One region of the Kitasatospora sp. NPDC059408 genome, then DNA from elsewhere that is predicted to be linked to it. Evidence: riboswitches for the same ligand, from Rfam matches in the RefSeq annotation. Region 1 holds a riboswitch; each other region holds the start of a gene.
The links. Region 1 has a riboswitch for cyclic di-AMP ahead of ACFXDE_RS14205 (M23 family metallopeptidase). Riboswitches for the same ligand answer to the same signal wherever they lie in the genome.

Region 1 (3,881 bases):
CGGCGGAGGGCCGCACCCCGGTGGCCGAGGCGCCGCTGCGCACGGTGCTGGCGCTGCTGGAGCTGGGCGAGGGCAGGATGCGCGACGGCTGGCCCGAACTGACCTCGGACGCCGTGGAACACCTGCTGTACGAGCGGCTCCACCTGTACGTCCAGCCCGCCCCCGACGAGGACCCGTTCGCGTACGGCGAGGCCGTCCGGCTGCTGGTCGACCACCAGCGGGCGGCGAAGCGGCTCAACGCCAAGCGGCAGGAGCGGCTGCACGCCGAGGCCGAGTGGCAGGGCGAGGTCGCGGCCGGGCTGCTGCGCCGGGCCGACCTGGTGACGTGGCCCCGGCTGTACGCGGTGCTGCTGCGCGCGCACGGGGTGGACGTCACGGACGGGGCCGCGGTGCGGGACTGGCTCGCCGGGTTCCTCGAACTGGCCGAGGAGGACCGGCTGGACGCGTTCGCCGCGCTGGCCGAGGCCGGGTGGCTGGACGAGCCGGACGAGCAGGGCTGGGGCCCGGGCCGGGTGCTGTCGGTCGGCATGGCCACGGACGGCGCGCGGCGGCTGCTGGAGCAGGGCCTGATGCGGCGCAGCTACCGCAACCTCGCCGAGCTGAACGCGCTGGGGCGCCCGATGCCGGACGAACTGGCCGGGGACTTCGGGCAGTTCGAGGACGCGGCGGTGCAGGCGGCGCTCGCGCTGTGCGGCGAGTGGACGGTGCCGGGGCTGCCGCGGCTGCTGGTCGAGGAGTTCCCGGAGCTCGCGCCGGAGCCGGGGCCGGCGGAGATCGAGGCGTACCTGGCGCAGCTGCCGCAGGTGTCTGAGCCGTCGGAATCGCCGGAGCCGTCGGAGCCGTCGGAATCGCTGGAGTCGCTGGAGTCGCTGGAATCGCCGGAATCGTCGGAGCCGTCGGAACAGGACTGATGCGGAAGGCCCCGGCCGGCGACGGTCGGGGCCTTTCCTGTTTGCGTTGCGCGGCGGCTAGGGGTTCAGGCCGCGCTGCTGGAGCCAGGTCTCCGGGTCGACCGGGGCGCCGCCGCCCGGGCGGACCTCCAGGTGCAGGTGGGGGCCGGTGACGTTGCCGGTGGCGCCGACCTTGCCGATCTGCTGGCCGGAGGTCACCGTGCCGCTGCCCTTGATGATCGAGGAGAGGTGGCAGTACCAGATCTCGGTGCCGTCGGGCAGGGTCTCGACGATGCGGTAGCCGTACGCGCCGGACCAGCCGGCCGAGGTGATCGTGCCCTGGCCGACCGCGAACACGGCGGTGCCGGTGTCGGCGGCGAAGTCCAGGCCGGTGTGCAGGTGCGCCCAGTAGCGGGCGCTCTGGCCGTAGTGGGCGCTCAGGTTGTAGTCGCGCACCGGCAGCGTGAGGGCGGCGGCCTTGGCCTTCTCGGCGTCGTCGGCGGCCTTCTTCGCCTCGGCCTCCTTTGCGGCGGCCTTGGCCTGGGCCTCCTGCGCGGCCTGCACGCGGGCGCTCTCCTCGGCGGCGGTGCGCTGGCCGTCGGCCTGCTGCTGGATGCGGGCGGCGAGCGCGAGGCCGGGGTCTGCGGCGAGCGCGACCGGGGCCTCGTCCGGGGACTCGACGGCGGGCGCGGCGGCCGGGGTCGCGGAGGCGAAGCCGGTGGCGCCCAGGGTGGCGGCGACGGCGGTGACGCCGAGCAGCGGTGAGGCTCCGCGGGTCTGACGCGGCATCCGGTGGCGGTTGGCCTCGGCCTCCGGGGCCGGGAACTCGTCCCCGGCCGGACGGGGGTGGTCGAGGAGCTGGGTACCGGCGGCAGGGCCGGCGGGCTGTGCCGGGGTGTGCGTCGACGCCACGGAGGCGTGCTCCTTTCCTTCCTTCGCGCCTACCGGGTTAGCTGACGGGTTCGGAGCAGGAAGGTCTCCTACGGCCGGGCCGGGGCCCCGCCGATTCACCCCAAGGAACGTGGTTCCCCGGCTCCCTGACCTGCCCGGAGGCCGGCCGGCGGGATTAGGCGACGGCGCACGGTGCCGTCTGGGTACGGCGTTTCGACCGCGCTGCGTTATCAAACGTTAATCCTAGGGCGCCCTGATTCCAAGCCATCCGCCCGGGACGGCCGACAACCGGGCGGGCGGCTTGTGCCCTATGGCCGATTTGCGGCTCTTACCCACCCCTGGCACTACTTAACGTGATTGGGCATCACCGAACGACGGCCCGACCAGGCCCGTCTGAGTACTCCTACTCATGTGCGGCGGCCGGACCGCCGCCATCCTGGCGCCATGAACGCACCGATGCAGTCACGCACCACGGCCGCGTACTACCTCCAGGCCGTGCTCTCCTTCGCCCTGTCGGGCACCGCCCTCGCCCTCGGGATCGCCTATCTGCCGGTCGGGGCCTGGACCCGGGCCTTCCTCGGGATCGGCCTGCTCTACACCGTCACCTCCTCCTTCACGCTCGCCAAGGTCATCCGGGACAAGCAGGAGACGAACGAGATCGTCACCCGGGTGGACCAGGCCCGGCTGGAGAAGCTGCTCAGCGAGCACGACCCGTTCAAGGTCGAAGGGACGTGAGGGGACGGGGTGCCGGTCGGCGCGGACGGCCTCCTCACATCGGAGCGGGCCGATAGCTTGACGGCTAAGGCTATTAGCCTTAGCTTTATGGCTATCGGCAGCACCACCGATGCCACCGCAGCAGCGGACCGAGGAGGCCCACCATGAACGGCACCACCACCCCGGACACCCAGTACCTCGACGTTCCCGGCGGCCGGATCGCCTTCGACGACACCCTGAAGGGCGACGGCACCCCCGTCGTCCTCCTCCCCGGGATGCTCGACAGCCGCCGCTCGTACCGGCACCTCGTCCCGCTGCTCGCCGCCGCCGGCCACCGCGTCATCACCATGGACCTGCGCGGCTTCGGCGAGTCCTCGATCGCCTGGGACGACTACGCGCCGGGCGCCATCGCCGCCGACGTCCTCGCCCTGCTCGACCACCTCGGCATCGAGCGGGCCGTCCTGGCCGGCAGCTCCTACACCGGGGCGACCGTCGTCAAGGTCGCCGGGGACGCGCCCGAGCGGGTCGCCGGGATCGTCCTGATCGACGCCTTCATCGAGAACCTCCCGCAGAACGCCCTCATGCGCGGCGTCGTCCACGCCATGGGGACCGTCGTCATCCACTGGCCCGCGTTCTGGGGCTTCTACCACCGCAAGCTCGCCTACCCGGGCGCCAAGCCGGCCGACTTCGACGCGTACGTGGCCGGGCTCGTCGACTCGCTGCGCACCCCCGGCCGCAGGACCGCCACCCGCGGACACGTCCGCGGCGACTCCTCGCCCGTCGGCTGGACCGCCGCCGTGCGGTGCCCGGCGCTCGTCCTCATGGGCACCAAGGACCCCGACTTCCCGAAGCCGGAGGTCGTCGCCGACCGGCAGACCACGGCGCTCGGCGCCCGGAAGGTGATGATCGACGGCTCGGGGCACTACCCGATGGCCGACAACCCGCAGGCCGTCGCCGGTGCCCTGCTGCCCTTCCTCACCGAGATCGCCTGAGCCTCCTCCCCCCGGATCACGACACAGAGAGACCGAGCCATGCCCCGAGTCGGACTGACGCCCGAGCAGGTCGTCGACCACGCCCTCGCCCTCATCGACGACCAGGGACCGGACGGCCTCACCCTCGCCGCCGTCGCCACCCGGGCCGGCGTCGCCACCCCCTCCCTGTACAAGCACGTCAGCGGCGGCCTCACCGAACTGCGGCGGCTCATCGCCGTCCGCGTCACCGAGGAACTGGCCGCCCGACTCGCCGACTCCGCCCTCGGCCGCAGCGGGGACGACGCCGTCGCCGCCGTCCTCCGCGCCTACCACGCCTACGCGACGGCGTACCCGCACCGGTACAACGCCCTGCCGCAGGCCCCCCAGGCGGACGACGACCTCAACGCGGCAGCGG
Region 2 (3,881 bases), on a different contig from region 1:
GATGAGCTCCGCGGCCGAGAGGGCCTTGCCCTCGAACTGGTAGGCGCCGTCCTGGTAGAACTCGGAGGCGGCGACGTCCAGGGCCAGCGCGATGTCGCGGCCGGGCACGTAGCCGGCCTTCTGGATGGCCTCGGTGATGAGGTCCAGGGCCTCGCGGTTGCTGTCCAGGTTCGGCGCGAAGCCGCCCTCGTCGCCGAGGCCGGTGGACAGGCCGCGCTCCTTCAGGACGCCCTTGAGGGTGTGGTAGACCTCGACGCCCCAGCGGACGGCCTCGGAGAAGGACTCCGCGCCGATCGGGGCGATCATGAACTCCTGGATGTCGACGTTGGAGTCCGCGTGCGAGCCGCCGTTGAGGATGTTCATCATCGGGACCGGCAGGACGTGCGCGTTCGGGCCGCCCAGGTAGCGGAACAGCGGCAGGTCGCTCGCCTCGGAGGCGGCGTGCGCGACGGCCAGCGAGACGCCCAGGATGGCGTTGGCGCCGAGCGAGGACTTGTCCGGGGTGGCGTCCAGGTCGAGCATGGCCTGGTCGATCAGGCGCTGCTCGGTGGCGTCGTAGCCGACCAGCTCCGGGCCGATCTGCTCGATGACGGCCAGGACGGCCTTCTCCACGCCCTTGCCGAAGTAGCGGTTCTTGTCACCGTCGCGGAGCTCCAGCGCCTCGAAGGCGCCGGTGGAGGCACCCGACGGGACAGCGGCACGACCGGTGCTGCCGTCGTCGAGGCCGACCTCGACCTCGACCGTGGGGTTGCCACGCGAGTCGAGGATCTCACGGGCTACGACGACATCGATGGACGGCACGAGGCATCTCCTTGCGGAAGCAGGGTCCCGCTGACCAGTGGTGCGGCCGGCGGGATGATTGCGGAGTCGTTACGACCAGAGCCTAACCGCACGTGGTCCCGGGGCCACGCCGACCTCGGTCCCGTCTCAGCGTGTGGCCGGGCTACTTACCGGTAGTTCACCCGGGCTCCCCGGGAAAAGGGGCGGAAGCGGACGAAGGGGGCCGATCCGGGGTCGGCCCCCTCCGTGGCGTGTCGCACCGGTTCCGGCCGGCGTCAGCCGAGGTGCAGCACCTGGCCGGGCAGGATCAGGTTCGGGTCGCCGCCGACGGTGCCGCGGTTGCCGTCGTAGACCGACTGCCAGCCGCCGTGCACACCCTGGGCGGACGCGATGCTCGACAGCGTGTCACCGGCGTGGACGGTGTAGTCGTGGCCGCCCTGCGGGGCGACGGCGGCGCGCGGGGCCTGCTGCTGCGGCTGGGCGTACTGCTGCTGGACCTGCTGCTGGGCGTACTGCTGCTGAGCGGCCTGCTGCTGGGCCTGGCCCGCGTACTGCTGGTAGACGCCCTGGTGGCTGGTCCAGTACCAGGTGCCGTTGTTCTGGTACCAGTACACCTTCGCGTCGGCGTCCCAGCCGGCCTTGCCGGAGAAGCCCGGGGCCTGCGGCTGCTGCTGGGCCTGCTGCGTGTGCTGCTGGTACTGCTGCTGGGCGGGCTTCTGAGCCGGCTTCGGCTGGGCCGGCTTCGCCGCGGGCTGCTGCTGCACCGGCTGGGAGTGCTGCTGCGCGGCGGGCTTGGCGTCGGAGGTGTCGACGGCGGCGGGGGCGCCGCCCTTCGACAGGCCGGCCTTCTTCGAGCAGACCGGCCAGGCGCCCGGACCCTGCGAGGCCAGGACCTTCTCGGCCACCGCGATCTGCTGGCCCTTGGAGGCCTGGTTGGCCTGCGCCGCGTACGCGGTGCCGCCGAAGGCCTTCCAGGTGCTGGAGGTGAACTGCAGGCCGCCGTAGAAGCCGTTGCCGGTGTTGATGCCCCAGTCGCCGCCGCTCTCGCACTGGGCGACGGAGTCCCAGGCGGAGGCCGGGGCGGCGGAGGCGCCGGTGGCGGTGAGGATCGGCATCGCGAGTCCGACGCCGGCCACTCCGGCGACGGCGATGGCCTTCTCGGTCTGGGTGCGACGGCGGTGACGACCGGTTCCAACGAACAGCATGAAGGGGTCCCTCTCCGCACGCCTGCGAGGTGAGCTGTCGGGTTCGGACCGGGAGGTGGCCCGGCCGCCGTCTGCGGAAACGATTCCGCTCGGGCGGCTTCACCCCAAGCCGTGGAGGAACGGCAACAAACCTGGTTCCCCCGCCCCTGCCCAGGGTTCTGGTCGGTTTCCCGTGGCGCGGCGGGCAGGACTCGGCGTTCCGCACTCGGGGTCCGCAGCTGCGAACTCCAGGGAGAGTAGACAGATCCTCAGACCAATCACAAGCTCATATCGCAGACATCACACAGAAATTACGGCACGTGGTCGATCGCCTACCAACGGCGGTTGTTTGTCCGGATTGATGGGTGTTCATACGGCCGATCCGTACCGGTTCGCGACGCCCCGTCAGTGTGTCGGAGCGTCGGGAAGCGCGTGCGGTGAACGGCTCTCGGGACTGAATTCGACCGGAAGTTCGCGCAATCCGCGCATGATCAGGCCACCGCGCCACCGCAGGTTCTCCGGGCTTTCCGCCAGCGCGATATCGGGCAGCCGGGACAACAGCGTGGCCAGCGCCGACCGGCCTTCGAGCCTGGCCAGCGGGGCGCCGATGCAGTAGTGGATGCCGTGCCCGAAACCCAGGTGCGGGTTGTCCGCCCGGGCCAGGTCCAGGGTGTTCTCGTCCGAGAACCTGGCCGGATCCCGGTCCGCCGCCGCCAGCACCACGAGCACCGGGTCGCCGACCGGGATGTCCACCCCGCCGATGGTCAGCGGGTGGGTCGCGAACCGCCACGTCGCCAGCTCCACCGGACCGTCGTAGCGCAGCAGTTCCTCGATCCCGGTCTCCAGCAGCGCCGTCTCGCCCCGCGCCACCGACTCCTGCAGCAGGCGGCGCTGCTCCGGGTTGCGCAGCAGCGCGTACGTCCCGTTGCCGATCAGGTTGACGGTCGTCTCGAAGCCGGCGAACAGGAGGATGAACGCCATCGCGGCGGCCTCGTTCTCGGTGAGGTGCTCGCCGTGGTCGCTCGCCCGGATCAGGCCCGAGATCAGGTCGTCCCCGAGGTCCGCCCGCTTGCGGTGGATCAGCTCCAGCAGGTACGCCCGCATCCGCTTCACCGCCCGCCCCACGCCGCCGCGTTGGCCGCCCCCGTGGCGGATCATCATGCCGGCCCAGTCACGGAAGTCGTCCTGGTCCTCGGCCGGCACGCCGAGCATGTCGCAGATCGCGTAGATGGGGAGCGGGAACGCGAACTCGTGGATGAGGTCCGCCGAACCGCGCTGCGCGAAACCGTCGATCAGGCGGTCGGTGAGCTGCTGCACCCGCGGCTCGAACTCGGCCACCCGGCGCGGCGTGAACGCCTTCGACACCAGGCGGCGCAGCCGGGTGTGGTCCGGCGGGTCGATGTTCAGCAGGTGCGTCATCAGGTCCGCCTGCCGCTCCCCCGGGATCCCGACCCGGCCGGTGCGGTGCGCCTGCTCGCTGTGGTGCGCCGGGTTCTTCGACAGCCGGCCGTCCGCCAGCGCCTGCCGCGCGTCCGCGTACCGCGTCACCAGCCAGGCGTCCACCCCGCTCGGCAGCGTGGTGCGGTGCACCGGGGCGTGCTCGCGCAGCCACGCGTACGCCGGGTACGGGTCGGCGGCGAACTCCCACGTGAAGAGCGGCGGGCGGGCGTCGTCGGGCTGAACTGGCATGGGACGACCGTATCCGGTGGGTCGGGGGCACCCCGCCATCTACGGTGAGTGACCGGATCGTCAACGGCCCGCGGACCGCGCCTCAACGCCCCGCGAACGGCCCGTGGACAGTGCGTGGACGGGTTTTGGACAGCTCTTGGACGGTGGGCAGGCGTGAGTCTGGTCACCTGAGGGGTAACCCCTGTTGCGGAGGGTCAGGACCTGCCTACGATCCTCGGCAGAAATCGT
Region 3 (3,881 bases), on a different contig from region 1:
ACCCTGGTGCGGACGCGGCCCGCGACGGCGCGGGCCGCCGGAGCACGAGGGCACGGTGAACGGCGATGGAGCGCAGGCGCAAGAGGCTTCGCGGCAGGGCTGGGAACGCGGCACGGAGCGGGACGTGGCTGACGGTGGCCGTGGCGGCAGGCTGTGCGGTGGCGACGCTGACCGCCGTCCCGTCGTGGGCCGGGCAGCGGCCCGACCCCCGTCCGGCCGTGCAGCTCGCGCCGGCGAGCCGGGCCGCGGCGCTGTCCGACTCCGACCTGGAGGTCGTCCGGCTCGACCCCAGCCCCGCACCGCCCGGCGGCACCACGACCGTGCACGCCTTCGTCGCCAACCTCGGCCCGGACACCACCGCCTCGCCCTTCACCGTGATCGTCACCCTGCCGGAGGAGGTGACGGCGGTGGGCCCGTACTTCCCCGAGAACTGCGAGGCGTTCCTGGGCCGCGAGGTGCGCTGCACCTTCGGCCCCGGCCTGCCCGAGGGACGCAGCGCGACCGCGCTCGTCACGGTGCGGATCTCCCCCATGGCGCATACGGGCCTGCTGACCGGTGGGAAGGTCACGGTGATCAGCCCGGACGACCGGCACCCGCGCAACAACCGGCAGCCGTTCGACATCAGGGTCGTCGAGACGGCTGCCGGCTGATGGCTACCGTGTGCCGGTGCGGTTACCGGTAGACGCGGACGTAGTCGGCGGCGAAGGTGATCGGGGCGGTCCCCTGCGGCGCGGGGTGGTACTGCCCCGCGCACACCGACAGGTTGAGGATCAGGTACGCCGAGAAGTTCGCGCCGACGCCCTTGCCGTCCGAGAACACCTTCACGCCGTTGACGTACCAGTCCACCGAGGTGGCGCCGTAGTAGGTGCCGATGGTCACCCACTGGTCCTTCGCGACGGCGCTCGCGTTGGTGTAGTAGTCGAAGTTGCCCGGGTTGACGTGGTTGGTCAGCTCCAGGAGGTTCGGGTTGTCGGGGTGGTACTCGAAGGAGTCGACCTCCCCGTTGCCGTTCTTCCAGGTCCACAGGGCCGGCCAGGCGCCGGAGCCGGCCGGCAGCTTGACCCGGGTCTCGGCGTAGTCGCCGGTCTTGACCTGGAAGCCCTCGCTGGAGCCCTCGGTGGTGAGGAAGCCGGTGTTCCAGGACTGCTTGCCGTTCTCCAGCGTGTTGCTGCCGGGGGTGGCGGTGAAGGTGGCGACGCCGTTGGCCACGCTGACGTTGTTCGGGTCCAGCCAGTCGAGCTTGTTGTCGTCCGGGTTGTGGTTGCCGTACTTGTACGCGGTGCTCTTGTCGCCGACCCAGCGCTGGCCCCAGTTGATCGGGCCGTTGAACTCGTCGGACCAGGTCAGCGACTTGCCGGCGATCGGGGAGGACGGCGCCGGGGTGCTCGGGGTGGCGGTGGCGCTCGGGGTCTGCGTGGGCGTCTGGGTGGGTGCCTGGGTGGGCGTGGGGGTGGGGGTGGGGGTGGCCGACGGGGTGGTGGTCGGGGTCGGGGTGCCGGAGACGACGAGCTGCTGCGACGGCAGGTTGTGCCAGGCGCCACCGAAGTCCTGCCAGAACCCGAACTGGGTGTAGGTGCCGGCCGGCAGGGCGCGCGCGCCACTGGTGAAGGTGTAGCTCCACGGGCAGATCGGCACATTGCTGGCGTTGCCGGGGAAGTCGAGGTTGTTGCCGGCCGCGTCGCGCACGCCGACGCCGACGGTCTTGGCGGTGAAGCAGGACGAGGAGTGGACGGTGAGGGTCGCCGTGGCGGCCCGGCCGGCGACCATCGTGGCCGGGGCGAGCCGGTCCTGGGTGACGGTCGGACCGGTGGCGGCCTGGGCTCCGGGCGCGGACTGGAGGCCGAACAGGCCGGCGCCGGTGATGGCGAGCGCGCCGGTGGCGGCGAGGGCGGCGGTGCGGCCGCGGTGGGACGGGCGGGCATGGCGGGGCGCGGGGCGCCGGGCAGGCTTGTGCATGGGGTGTCCTCTGCGACGCCTGCGAGGTGAGCTGTCGGGTTCGGACTGAGAGGTCGCCCGGCCGCCTGTGGGAACGGCTTCACCCCAAGCCGCGGCCGGCACGCGCGAGGGCGTGCCGGGTCGTGGCGCTGACCTTGGTTCCCCCGCTCCCGTCCGCTGTGGTGCTCGGTTGCCCGCCGTCGGGTGGACGGGACTCGGCGTCCCGGCGGCGGGGTCCGCGAGGGCGGACGCCGTTGCAGGCTAGGCAGTCGGTCCGTGAACGGACAACTCGTCTCGACCGGTTGTCGCGCAGCTCACAGTTGTGTCGATCAACTACGGTGCGCAGTGGATCAGTTGGCCGGCATCCCGGCGGGCCGTTGATGTTCGGGCGAGCCGGGCGCCGATCCGGACCCCGGCGTCCGGCGCCCCGGCGGGTTCGAGGCGGTCGCGCCCGCCGAGCAGCCGGGTGCCGCCGACCGTCGCGGTGCCTGTGCCGGTGCCGGTGTCACCTGTTGGCCGGCGGTGCCCTGGCGGGCCTTGCGTGGTGACGGTGACGGGGGTGCGTCTTCACTGGCAGTGGCGTGCGAGCTCGCCCGATCGGATAAATTGGAGGTCCGACATCCACCGTCGTGCACAAGAGCACCGCGCCCCCTCCCGCAGAGACGAGGAACCGCCGCACCATGACCGCGCCCCTGCCCGCCTTCGCCGGCCGCACCTACCTCTTCCGGGCCGACAACGGCGCGGCCTTCCGCAACGCCTACTCGGCCGACGGCAAGCGGCTGCGCTGGGAGGGCCTCGGCGAGTCGGCGGGCCAGTGGGAGGACGTGGCGCTCCACGTCGCCGAGGTCGCGCCCGAGGTGTACTTCGTCAGCTGGACGGAGCAGAGCGGCATCACCGTCAGCCACGTGATGGACCTGGTCCGGCTGACGGTGCGCGCGTTCTGGACCTTCGAGGGCGAGGGCGGCCGGGTCGGCGAGCTCCACACGGGGACGCTGGAGCGGGTGGCCTGAGGCCGGCCGGTCCGCGAGGCCGGCGACCGTCGGACTGCGGGAACCGGCCGGCTGCAGCGAGTCGGGCCGCGGGGACCATCCGGCTGCGGGAACCGGCTGTCCGGCTACGAAGGCCGGCTTCAGGCTGCGGGGGCCGGCTGGCCCGGCTGGTTCGGGACCTTGAGGTGCTCGGACAGCCACTCCAGCGAGGACGGCAGCAGCTTGCTCCACGTCTCGAAGTTGTGGCCGCCGGTCTCCAGCATGCTGTACGAGACCTTCATCGGGCCGGGGCTCTGCACCGCGTCGATGAACGCCTCGGTGTCGTGCTTGTAGTCGCCGTCACCCTGCTTCGTGCCCGCCAGCAGAACGGCCGCCTTGGGCTGCGGCAGGTTCTTGAGCCGCCACATCAGGTCGGCCTCGTCCCGGCGCTGCCGGCTGCCGCCGAAGAGGTCGCCGGTGGTCGGGTCCTCGGCGGCACGGTAGTAGCCGGAGAGGGAGACGGCGGTCGGGAAGACCTCCGGGTGGCGCATGGCGAGCTTGACCGCGCAGTAGCCGCCGGTGGAGTTGCCCATGAAGGCCCACGCCTGCGGGTCGGCGGAGACCCGGAAGCTCGCCTGGATCGCCGAGGGGACGTCCTTGGTGAAGTACGTGTCGGACTGCGCGCCGCCGGGGATGTCCTCGCACTCGGTGTCCTGCGGGAGGGCCGGCGAGGGGCGCATGAGGACCATGACGGTCGGCTGCATCTTCCCCTCCTGGAGCAGCTTGAGCGCCGCGCCCGGGTAGTTGAACCGCGTGATCAGGTTCTCGGCCTGCCCGGGGAAACCGGTGCTGACGATCACGGCCGGGAACTGGCGCTGCGCGTACTCGGGCTGGAAGTACTGCGGCGGCAGGTAGACGTAGCCCTCCGTGGACAGCCGGGTGAGCTTGCCGTCGATCCGGACCTTGCGGATCTCGCCG

Region 2: it holds a riboswitch for cyclic di-AMP, as region 1 does, so the genes downstream of both, ACFXDE_RS42375 (transglycosylase family protein) here and ACFXDE_RS14205 (M23 family metallopeptidase) in region 1, are expected to answer to the same signal.
Region 3: it holds a riboswitch for cyclic di-AMP, as region 1 does, so the genes downstream of both, ACFXDE_RS00995 (hypothetical protein) here and ACFXDE_RS14205 (M23 family metallopeptidase) in region 1, are expected to answer to the same signal.

Annotation. Positions count from the first base shown of each region.
Region 1 covers NZ_JBHYWI010000017.1:120,801-124,681, reverse strand. Annotated here, with positions in the region: gene ACFXDE_RS14210 (hypothetical protein) at 1-911, shown strand, start outside; gene ACFXDE_RS14205 (M23 family metallopeptidase) at 969-1,802, opposite strand; cyclic di-AMP (ydaO/yuaA leader) riboswitch at 1,815-1,973, opposite strand; gene ACFXDE_RS14200 (YiaA/YiaB family inner membrane protein) at 2,226-2,516, shown strand; gene ACFXDE_RS14195 (alpha/beta fold hydrolase) at 2,660-3,487, shown strand; gene ACFXDE_RS14190 (TetR/AcrR family transcriptional regulator) at 3,527-3,881, shown strand, end outside.
Region 2 covers NZ_JBHYWI010000140.1:2,437-6,317, reverse strand. Annotated here, with positions in the region: gene eno (phosphopyruvate hydratase) at 1-801, opposite strand, end outside; gene ACFXDE_RS42375 (transglycosylase family protein) at 1,056-1,985, opposite strand; cyclic di-AMP (ydaO/yuaA leader) riboswitch at 1,991-2,159, opposite strand; gene ACFXDE_RS42370 (cytochrome P450) at 2,370-3,653, opposite strand.
Region 3 covers NZ_JBHYWI010000001.1:238,923-242,803, forward strand. Annotated here, with positions in the region: gene ACFXDE_RS00990 (hypothetical protein) at 159-650, shown strand; gene ACFXDE_RS00995 (hypothetical protein) at 673-1,956, opposite strand; cyclic di-AMP (ydaO/yuaA leader) riboswitch at 1,958-2,130, opposite strand; gene ACFXDE_RS01000 (MoaF N-terminal domain-containing protein) at 2,616-2,945, shown strand; gene ACFXDE_RS01005 (alpha/beta hydrolase) at 3,065-3,881, opposite strand, start outside.